Regions from separate parts of the Mucilaginibacter jinjuensis genome, predicted to be linked through region 2. Evidence: riboswitches for the same ligand, from Rfam matches in the RefSeq annotation. Region 2 holds a riboswitch; the other holds the start of a gene.
What was found. A riboswitch is a leader RNA that binds a small molecule or an ion and turns the genes downstream of it on or off. The one in region 2 is predicted to bind cobalamin.

Region 1: linked by a shared signal. The riboswitch ahead of PQO05_RS14500 (TonB-dependent receptor) and the one ahead of PQO05_RS09590 (cell surface protein) in region 2 are both predicted to bind cobalamin.

Annotation. Positions count from the first base shown of each region.
Region 1 is NZ_CP117167.1:3,208,200-3,212,976, forward strand. It holds gene PQO05_RS14495 (ribonucleoside-diphosphate reductase subunit alpha) at 1-1,852, shown strand, start outside; cobalamin riboswitch at 1,962-2,167, shown strand; gene PQO05_RS14500 (TonB-dependent receptor) at 2,277-4,322, shown strand; gene PQO05_RS14505 (DUF5074 domain-containing protein) at 4,333-4,777, shown strand, end outside.
Region 2 is NZ_CP117167.1:2,096,727-2,101,503, forward strand. It holds gene PQO05_RS09580 (sensor histidine kinase) at 1-540, shown strand, start outside; gene PQO05_RS09585 (response regulator) at 546-947, shown strand; cobalamin riboswitch at 1,022-1,217, shown strand; gene PQO05_RS09590 (cell surface protein) at 1,545-2,438, shown strand; gene PQO05_RS09595 (DUF5074 domain-containing protein) at 2,472-3,815, shown strand; gene PQO05_RS09600 (glycoside hydrolase family 108 protein) at 3,999-4,562, shown strand; gene PQO05_RS09605 (Na+/H+ antiporter) at 4,540-4,777, opposite strand, start outside.

The DNA of each region.
Region 1 (4,777 bases), 1.1 Mb from region 2:
CGACAGCGTTATCAGAACCTACAATCAAATGAGTGAGCGTTGGTTTACACACGCTACGCCAACTTTATTTAATGCGGGTACTCCTAAGCCGCAAATGTCATCATGCTTCCTGCTTTCAATGAAAGATGATAGCATCGATGGTATCTATGATACACTAAAACAAACAGCCAAAATTTCACAAAGCGCAGGTGGTATCGGTTTAGCTATCCATAATGTACGTGCTACAGGCAGCTACATTAGTGGTACTAACGGTACAAGTAACGGTATTATCCCTATGCTGCGTGTATTTAACGATACAGCCCGTTATGTAGATCAGGGTGGTGGTAAACGTAAAGGAGCCTTTGCGGTTTACTTAGAGCCTTGGCATGCAGATATTTTCGACTTCTTAGACCTGCGTAAAAACCACGGTAAAGAAGAAGCACGTGCACGTGATTTGTTCTATGCCCTTTGGATCTGCGATTTGTTTATGAAACGCGTAGAAGAAAACGGTGAGTGGAGCCTATTCTGTCCGCACGAAGCACCAGGTATGTCTGAGTGTTTTGGTGACGAGTTCGAAGCATTGTACACCCGTTACGAAAAAGAAGGCCGTGCCCGCAGAGTAATCCGCGCACAAGATCTTTGGTTTGCTATTTTGGATGCACAGATCGAAACCGGTAACCCATATCTGTTATATAAAGATGCTGCAAACAAGAAAAGCAATCAGCAAAACTTAGGTACTATTAAAAGCAGTAACCTTTGTACCGAAATTATGGAATACACCAGCCCTGATGAGGTAGCTGTATGTAACCTGGCTTCGTTAGCATTGCCACGTTTTGTGATCAATGGTCAGTTTGATTTCGATAAATTATACGAGATCACTTATGATGCTGCTAAAAACCTTAATAAAATTATAGATAACAACTATTACCCGGTAGAAGAGGCCCGTACTTCAAACATGCGCCACCGCCCAATCGGTTTAGGTGTGCAAGGTTTGGCCGATGTGTTTATCCTGTTGCGCTTACCATTTGAAAGCGACCTGGCTAAGGTGTTAAACAAAAACATCTTCGAAACCATGTATTTTGCTGCCATGACGGCAAGTAAAGACCTGGCTATGCAGGATGGTGCTTACGAAACCTTTAAAGGTTCGCCATTATCAAAAGGTAAATTCCAGTTTGATCTTTGGGATGTTAAACCAACAGATCGCCACGATTGGGAAAGCTTACGTAAAGCTGTGATGAAACATGGAGTGCGTAACTCGCTGTTAATGGCGCCAATGCCAACAGCATCAACCTCGCAGATATTTGGTAACAACGAGTGTTTTGAACCATATACCTCAAACATTTACACCCGTCGTGTATTAAGCGGTGAGTTTGTGATTGTGAACAAACACTTACTGAAAGATTTGGTTAACCTTGGCTTGTGGAACAACACAATGAAAAACAATATCATTGCGGCCAATGGTTCTATCCAGCATATCCCTGAAATTCCATCTGATTTGAAAGAACTTTACAAAACAGTTTGGGAAATTAAACAACGCAGCCTGATTGATATGGCGGCAGATCGTGGCGCATTTATTTGCCAGTCGCAATCATTAAACCTGTTTGTTGACAGTCCGAATACCTCTAAACTAACCTCAATGCACTTCCACGCATGGAAACGCGGTTTAAAAACCGGTATGTATTACCTGCGTACACAAGCTGCAACGCAAGCGGTACAGTTTACAGTTGAGAAACAAGGCAGTAAAGAAATGGAGCCGGTTATCCCTGCACCAGAACCAAACGTACAAATGAATGATCTGGACGGTATAGAACTTACCCAAACCAGCGGCCCAAGCTGCAGTATGGAAGAAGGTTGCGTAACCTGTTCATCATAAACATAAAAGAAGTTTTTCAACCTTAATTTTAACCGGGCTGTCTGAAAAGATAGTCCGGTTTTTTTGTGCGATGTATTGTCGCTATAGCTAAATGTCAGTTTGTTATGTTACTTTTGCACAGCTTTTAGGTTCCTTGCCGTTAAGGTAAAGATTAAAAGGGAATCCGGTGTAATTCCGGAGCTGTCCCGCAGCTGTAAGTCCGGCTTCTGATAAAGAGGTTAGTTGATTAATTAGTCACTGTCCCGATTCTAAATCGGTATGGGAAGACGTCAACACAGGATGAGCCAGAAGACCTGCCAAAAGCATTACCAATTCATAGCTTTCGCGGATTGAAGCTTGGGTGAAATACATTAAAACTGATCAATAATTTTGATTGGTTGTGTTCCATTCATTTTTCCGTTGTATTGCTTTGAATTATTAAGCAATGGAAAAGTTTACAGCAAAATTTCGGCCTGTTTTAATATCCCGTTACGGTATATACAGTATTTGTATTGCCTGTATGCTGTTATTGCTATCAACCCGGCTTAAAGCCCAGCAGGATACTTCTAAAAAGCTGAAAGAGGTTAATGTAACTTCATCAACCTTACCCAAGGTGCAAACCATTATACCTGTACAGCAAATATCCAACGCCGATTTTAGTCATTATGCGGCCTTGTCTGTGGCTGATATTGCCGCTAACTTTGCAGGTGTAAACGTTAAAGATTACGGAGGCATTGGCGGATTAAAAACCATCTCGGTACGCAGCATGGGAGCTACCCATACCGGTGTACAATACGATGGCGTTATACTGAACGATGCACAGAACGGGCAGATTGACCTGGGCAAATTCAGTCTTTACAATGTACAGTCTGTTACCTTATATAATGGCCAGGCACCAAACATTGTGCAACCTGCACGGTCATTTGCATCGGCCAGCATATTAGATATTAAAACTACAAGGCCACAATTGAGCGCAGCCAAACCTTACCAGGTTTCACTTGGGGGAAATGGCGGTTCATTTGGGTTACTAAATCCTTACCTGCAATGGCAGCAACGTGTATCTAAGCAATGGTCGGTTGTGTTAAATGCCAATTATACTTATGCAAACGGGCAATATAAGTACAAAGAAAACGGCGATGGTTCTGATACCTTAGCCACCCGCAGAAATAGCGACATCAAAGCCTTACAAACAGATGGTGCCTTATATTGGGCTAAAAGCGACAGCAATAAATTTAAGATACAATTCAACTATTATAACAGCGATAGGGGATTGCCCGGGCCGGTAATTTATTATACCACACAATCCAACCAACGCATGCAAAATCACGATCTGTTGGTACAATCGGCATACGAGTACATTGCCAAAAGCAGTTTTCATTTATTGTTGAATAGTAAGTATTCGCAAAACTACCTGCATTATCTTGACCCGTCACTTCCGGATGGAGCAATTGGCAGTAATGAACATTACATGCAGCACGAGTTTTACCAATCGGCTTCGGTTGGTTACCATATTCTGCATAATTGGGAAGTATCTTATGCCTCTGATGCCGCGCTCACCAACTTATTTAGTGATGTTTATACCAATTATTACCAATATGCTTTCCCAACAAGGCTAACATTGTTTAATGCGGTAGCAACAGATCTGGCTTTCGATAAATGGCATCTTCAGGGTAATTTATTGAACACCTATATCACAGATCATGTGAAGAATGGCATAGCAGCTGCATCTAAATCTGCATTTACGCCAAGTTTGTCGGCCACTTTTCAACCCTTTCTAAACTCTGGATTACAGTTAAGGGCATTCTATAAAGATATATTCAGAAATCCCACCTTCGCCGAACAGTATTATTATGCAGTAAGGCCGCGCAATCTTGATCCAGAACGCACCAAGCAATACGATCTGGGAATAACCTACCAAAAAAGCTTTAACGGTTTTGTGCACGATTTAGCAGTTACTGCCGATGCTTATTATAATAACGTTCGAAACAAGATCATCTACCTGCCTTCACGTTCGCCAGAAACGCCTTCTGTTACTAACCTGGGTAGTGTAGATATTAAGGGACTGGATGTGACTTTGAAAACCGATGTAATACCTGCAGTGGGATGGCTGGGCACAATCTCTGTCAATTACACTTATCAAAATGCCATTAATGTTACAGACCCGAGTGATTCTTATTACCTCGACCAAATACCTTACACACCAAAAAATCTACTCAACTTAAATGCAGGCATTAATTACAAAGCTTTAGGTCTATATTATAACAGCACGTTTTCATCATCAAGATACTACGAGAATAATAATGTGCCCGAATATTACCTGCCATCATACAACGTAAGTAATGCTTCGCTAATATATAAGTTCCTGACACATAGTGTGCCCGTGAATGCTTCATTTGAGGTCAACAACCTTTTTAATGAGCGTTACGTAGTGCTTTACAGTTACCCGATGCCTGGCCGATCGTACAGATTATCTTTTCAAATAACAATTTAATCATATCAAAATGAAACACTTTAAACTTAAAAATTTCTTATTCGCGATTGTTACAACGGCAGCGTTGTCATCGTGCCATAAAGACAAAAATGATGTAACACCAACTACACCCATTGCGCAAGTGGCCGGTGTTTATGTTTTAAACCAGGGCGGAAGCACAGGTAGCATTACCTATTACGATTACACAACCAAAGTAACAACACCAGATATTTATACAACAGCAAACGGCGCTGGGGTTGGGAGCCTTCCAAACGATTTGAAAGTATATGGATCTAAAATGTATATCGTTGTAGATAAGTCTAAGGTTATTAATGTGGTTAACCCTAAAACAGCCAAGTTAATTAAGCAAATTTCTTTTGGTGATAGCGAACCACGCAGCATTGCCTTCTACAAAAACAATGCATTTGTTACCTCTTACGATGGTACAGTTGCCGTTATAGATACTGCTGCTTTAA
Region 2 (4,777 bases):
ATGCAAATGCTGGTGATTAATACAGCCAATTTGCAGCAAACGCTTGCCCATTTAAATGATGTGGTTGATGTACACAGCAACAAGGAGTACAGCAAAAAAATATTAAACCTACACCAGGAAATTCACCGCATGCTCGAGGTTTTGTCGTTATCTTTAAGACAGGTAAACGCAAAACTATCTGTTGATGTTGATCCCGGCATCAGCATACAATATGACCCGGCTTATTTGGAGAGCATTTTATTAAATTTGTTAACCAACAGTATTAAGTACCGCCATCCCGACAGGGCTTTACATATTGATATTAAAGTTTACGAGCTGAACAATATAGTAACGCTCGAAATAACAGATAATGGGATAGGGATTGATCTTGGTTTGCACGGGCACAAGCTTTTTGGCATGTACAAAACTTTCCATGATAATAATGATGCGCGGGGAATAGGCCTGTTTTTGGTTAAGAACCAGGTTGATGCCATGGGTGGTAAAATTGAAGCCCGGAGCACAGTAAATGAAGGAACTACTTTTAAAATAGAATTTAGCTGATACGTATGAGAAAATTAGACATTGCCTGTATTATTGATGACGATAAAATATTTACCTATGTTTTATCGAAACAAATGAAAGTGGTTGACTTTTGTGAAAACCTGCTGGTGTTTCATAACGGCCTCGAAGCCATAAAATATCTTAAACCCATCCTCGAATCGCCCGAAATATTGCCCGATGTGATACTGCTCGATTTAAACATGCCCGTGATGGATGGCTGGCAGTTTTTAGATGAGTTTATTAAATTTAAGGTGAGCAAAAAAATTACGGTTTACATTGTAAGCTCATCTATAGATGTAGCCGACCATGCCAAAGCAGCAACTTATAAAGCCATATCAAATTTCTATATCAAACCCATCTCGCGCGATGATCTGGCCCAGATAATGGCTGAGATTAGTGCTGCGTAAAGCTCGCAAATACAGGATGCGGAATGGCTATTAATACATATTTAAACTCATTTCGCATCCTGTAATTTTTCTTTTAAGTTTGCATTGCTTTTGGTTCCCGGTGAAAACCGGGATTAAAAGGGAAGCCGGTGTAAATCCGGGACTGTCCCGCAGCTGTAAGCTCCATATACCAAAGCCCATTCTTTTAGTCACTGTGCCGATTTTGATCGGTGTGGGAAGACCGGGCCGAGGGGAGTAAGTCAGAAGACCTGCCATCGCACATATTGATTCATAGCTTTCGGGGATTGAAGCTGGAATGATGATACCTTTCGTGTATTTCATTTTTTAGTGCTGTCATACTGTTTGCTGTGGGGTTTTAACTCACACAAAACACATGAAATTATTTTTACTAAGTGCGGTAAAATGCATTTGTAGTAATACAGGTTTGCTTTTTCGGCAGTCCACTTTAGTGGGCTGTACGCTGCTTTTGTGCACCCCGCCAATAGCACAAAAAGAGCACGCTATTCATTTCAAACCAGGTTCAACCCAAAACCTTTGTCTCAATAATCCCATTACCAGGGCATTCCACACGCATCTATTAATCCCGAATAAAAACTTATGGTAAAGCAAAAAAATGTAAAGGCGCTCATCGCATTATGCGCACTTGTAAGCCTCTTATGGGCATCCTGTAAAAAGGATAAAGACGATACAGCAACACCGGTAACCGACCATACCAGGCCGGTAACCGCTACCAGCAATGCTTATGTAAGCAATCTGTTTGAGTTTAACCCGGCTCCCGGTCAGTTTACCAATACCAGTTTGGGCGATACCGTTGCAGCCAAAGGTACGCTGAAAACTAACCAGGGTTTGGTGAGTTTGGGGGCCTGGGGTGGTTACATAATTGTAGGCTTTGATCATACGGTGCTGGATGTTAGCGGCAAAACCGATTTTATCGTTTACGGCAACGCCTTCGCCAGTTTTGCCGAACCCGGTGTGATATGGGTAATGCAGGATACCAACGGCAATGGCAAACCCGACGATACCTGGTACGAAATTAAAGGCAGCGCTTATGGTAAACCAGGTTATAACGCCAATTACTCGGTAACCTATACCCGCCCCAAATGCGATACCTGTAGTGTGCCCTGGAAAGATAACCTGGGTAAAACAGGGATGGTGCAAACCAATGTATTCCATACACAAGCCTACTTCCCTAAGGGCATTAAGGGCGATACCTATACTTTAACCGGCTCTTTGCTGCCGTCAACTAATATTAACGACAGCAACCCGTCTTTCATCACCAGTGCTTCTTTTGATTATGGCTACGCCGATAACTCTGCCGGCGGCGATAAAATCGACATTGCTACGGCTGTAGATACCAAAGGGAACCCGGTAAACCTCAAGGGTATCGACTTTATAAAAGTGCAAACAGGCATACTTTACAACATGGGCTGGCTGGGCGAGCAATCGACCGAGTTTACTGGCGCAGCCGATCTGAGCCTGCTTAAAAACTAAACAAATTAAATACACGCATATAATACATTAAGAATGAAAAGAACAATTACTTTAAAATTAGGGATTGGCGCATTGGGCATTTTGCTGATGGCCGCGGCATCTTGTAAAAAGGATAACGTTGGTGACGGCAACTTTGCGGCAAGGCCGGAGATCTCATCTATCGGCGGTAAGCTTGCTGATACGGTTACCGTTGGCAAATCGCTAACCATACACCCTAAACTGAACACGAAAAACGTAGTATATACCTGGACGGTAAATGGCACCAACAAAGGCACCGATTCTACATTTACGTTTACACCAGATACCCGCGGCGATTATACCATTAATTTTAAAGCCAGCACAGCAGGCGGTTACTCATCTGCCGATTACAAGATCCACGTTTTAGGCAAGTATGAGAACGGTTTCTTTATTATTAACGAGGGATGGTTTGGCCATGGTACGGGTAGCGTGAGTTTCTATAGGTATGATACCAAGACTAAGGAGGACAGTATCTTCACCAAAGAAAACCCGGGCAAAACGCTTGATCCGGCAACTTCAACTTTAGAGAACGCTACCATCTTTAACAACAACCTGTTCCTGGTAGCCAAAGTAGGCGGCCCGATGGTGGTTACCGATGCTTATTCGTTAAAAGAAATTGCCCGTATCCCGGCAGTGGGCGGCAGCAACTGGCAGGGTTTTGTTGGGGTTGATAACACCAAAGGTTTATTAACTTCAGGCAGTGGGATATATCCGTTCGATTTAACAACTTACACGGCAGGCGCTAAACTAACAAGCGTTACCGGTTCTGTAGGCGATGTTATTAAAGCCGGCAATTACATCTTTGTACTATCGCAAACACAAGGTGTGGTGATCTTAAATGCGAGCGATTATTCGGTAGCTAAAAAAATCCCGTCTATGCTGGTAGCATTTGCCAAAACACCTGATGGCTCGGTTTGGGCAGCGGGAGGCACCTCATTGGTTAAAATTAACCCAACCACTTTGGATGTTACCACCACTACTGTACCGTTTACGGTTTTCGGTTCATGGGGCGCATGGCACCCGGGATCAATTACTGCATCAACAAAAGAAAATACTATATATTTGGCAAAGAATGCATCGTTTAGCGGTGGCACAACCATTTATAAATATGTAGATGGTAATGCAGCATCATTACAAACGCCGTTTATTACCCTGCCAACAGGCAAAGTATTATATGGTGCAGGTATTGGTTATAATGTGCAGACAGATCAGTTGGTGGTTAGCACCGTACAATCGGGTTTCGGCACTGCCTACAGTGTTAATGATCTTGATTTTTATGACACTACCACCGGTGCTTTAAAAACTGATTTTGCATACAGCGGATATTATTTCCCTGCTACATTTGTATTTCATCAGTAAATCAATTTCGGGTCTGCAATTGCGCAGATCTGCTTTAAAAATAAACATGAACTGCGGTGAGAGGCAGAACATGCTGTGTGTTCAAAGGCTGCTTTATGCAGCCTTTGCCATTTGCTATTGCTTTATAAGATAATTTGCTTTAAGTTTAAAAAACCTAATTACAAATCTTAAATTCTTATCTCTATGGCACAATTTAGTCAGGCGTTCCAAATTACCATGGGTAATGAGGGAGGCTATGCAAACAATCCAAATGATAGTGGTGGCGAAACCTACAAGGGTATAGCCAAAAATTACTGGCCTAACTGGTCGGGCTGGCCAACAGTTGATAGTGCAGTTGCCTCTAATCCACCCAGCATTAACCAGGTTTTAAACAATAATGCACAGCTGCAAACACTGGTGCAATCATTCTACAAGGCTAATTTCTGGGATACTGAGTCGTTAGACAGTATTAATGATCAGCAAATTGGCAACCAGCTTTTTGATACCGCAGTTAATATGGGCACAGGGATAGCTGCTATGTTTTTGCAACAAGGCGTAAATACCTTATCGCCGGGTAAATTAACTGTAGACAGGCAAGTTGGCCCGCTTACGATAGCAGCAGCCAATGCCGAAAACGCAGAAGATTTATACAACGCTATATGCCAGTTACGCAGGGCAAGGTACCAGAATATTATTGATGCTAACCCATCACAAGCGCAATTTGCTACCTCGTGGTTTAGCCGTATTACGCCTTATCAGCAAGCGTAGGTTGTTTTTTGTTCAAGAGGCGTACTAGCCATGGCAGGCTTAAGCCCTGACCAATTAAGGTAAATAGCACAACCACAACCGATATAAAGATGATGGCGCTCCGTTGAGGAAACGGATCGCCATTATTTAGTTTATGTGGTAAGCCAATGGCAATAGCCAGCGAAACAATCCCCCGCATACCCGACCAGCTTATGATCAGGCTGTTCTTAAAATCG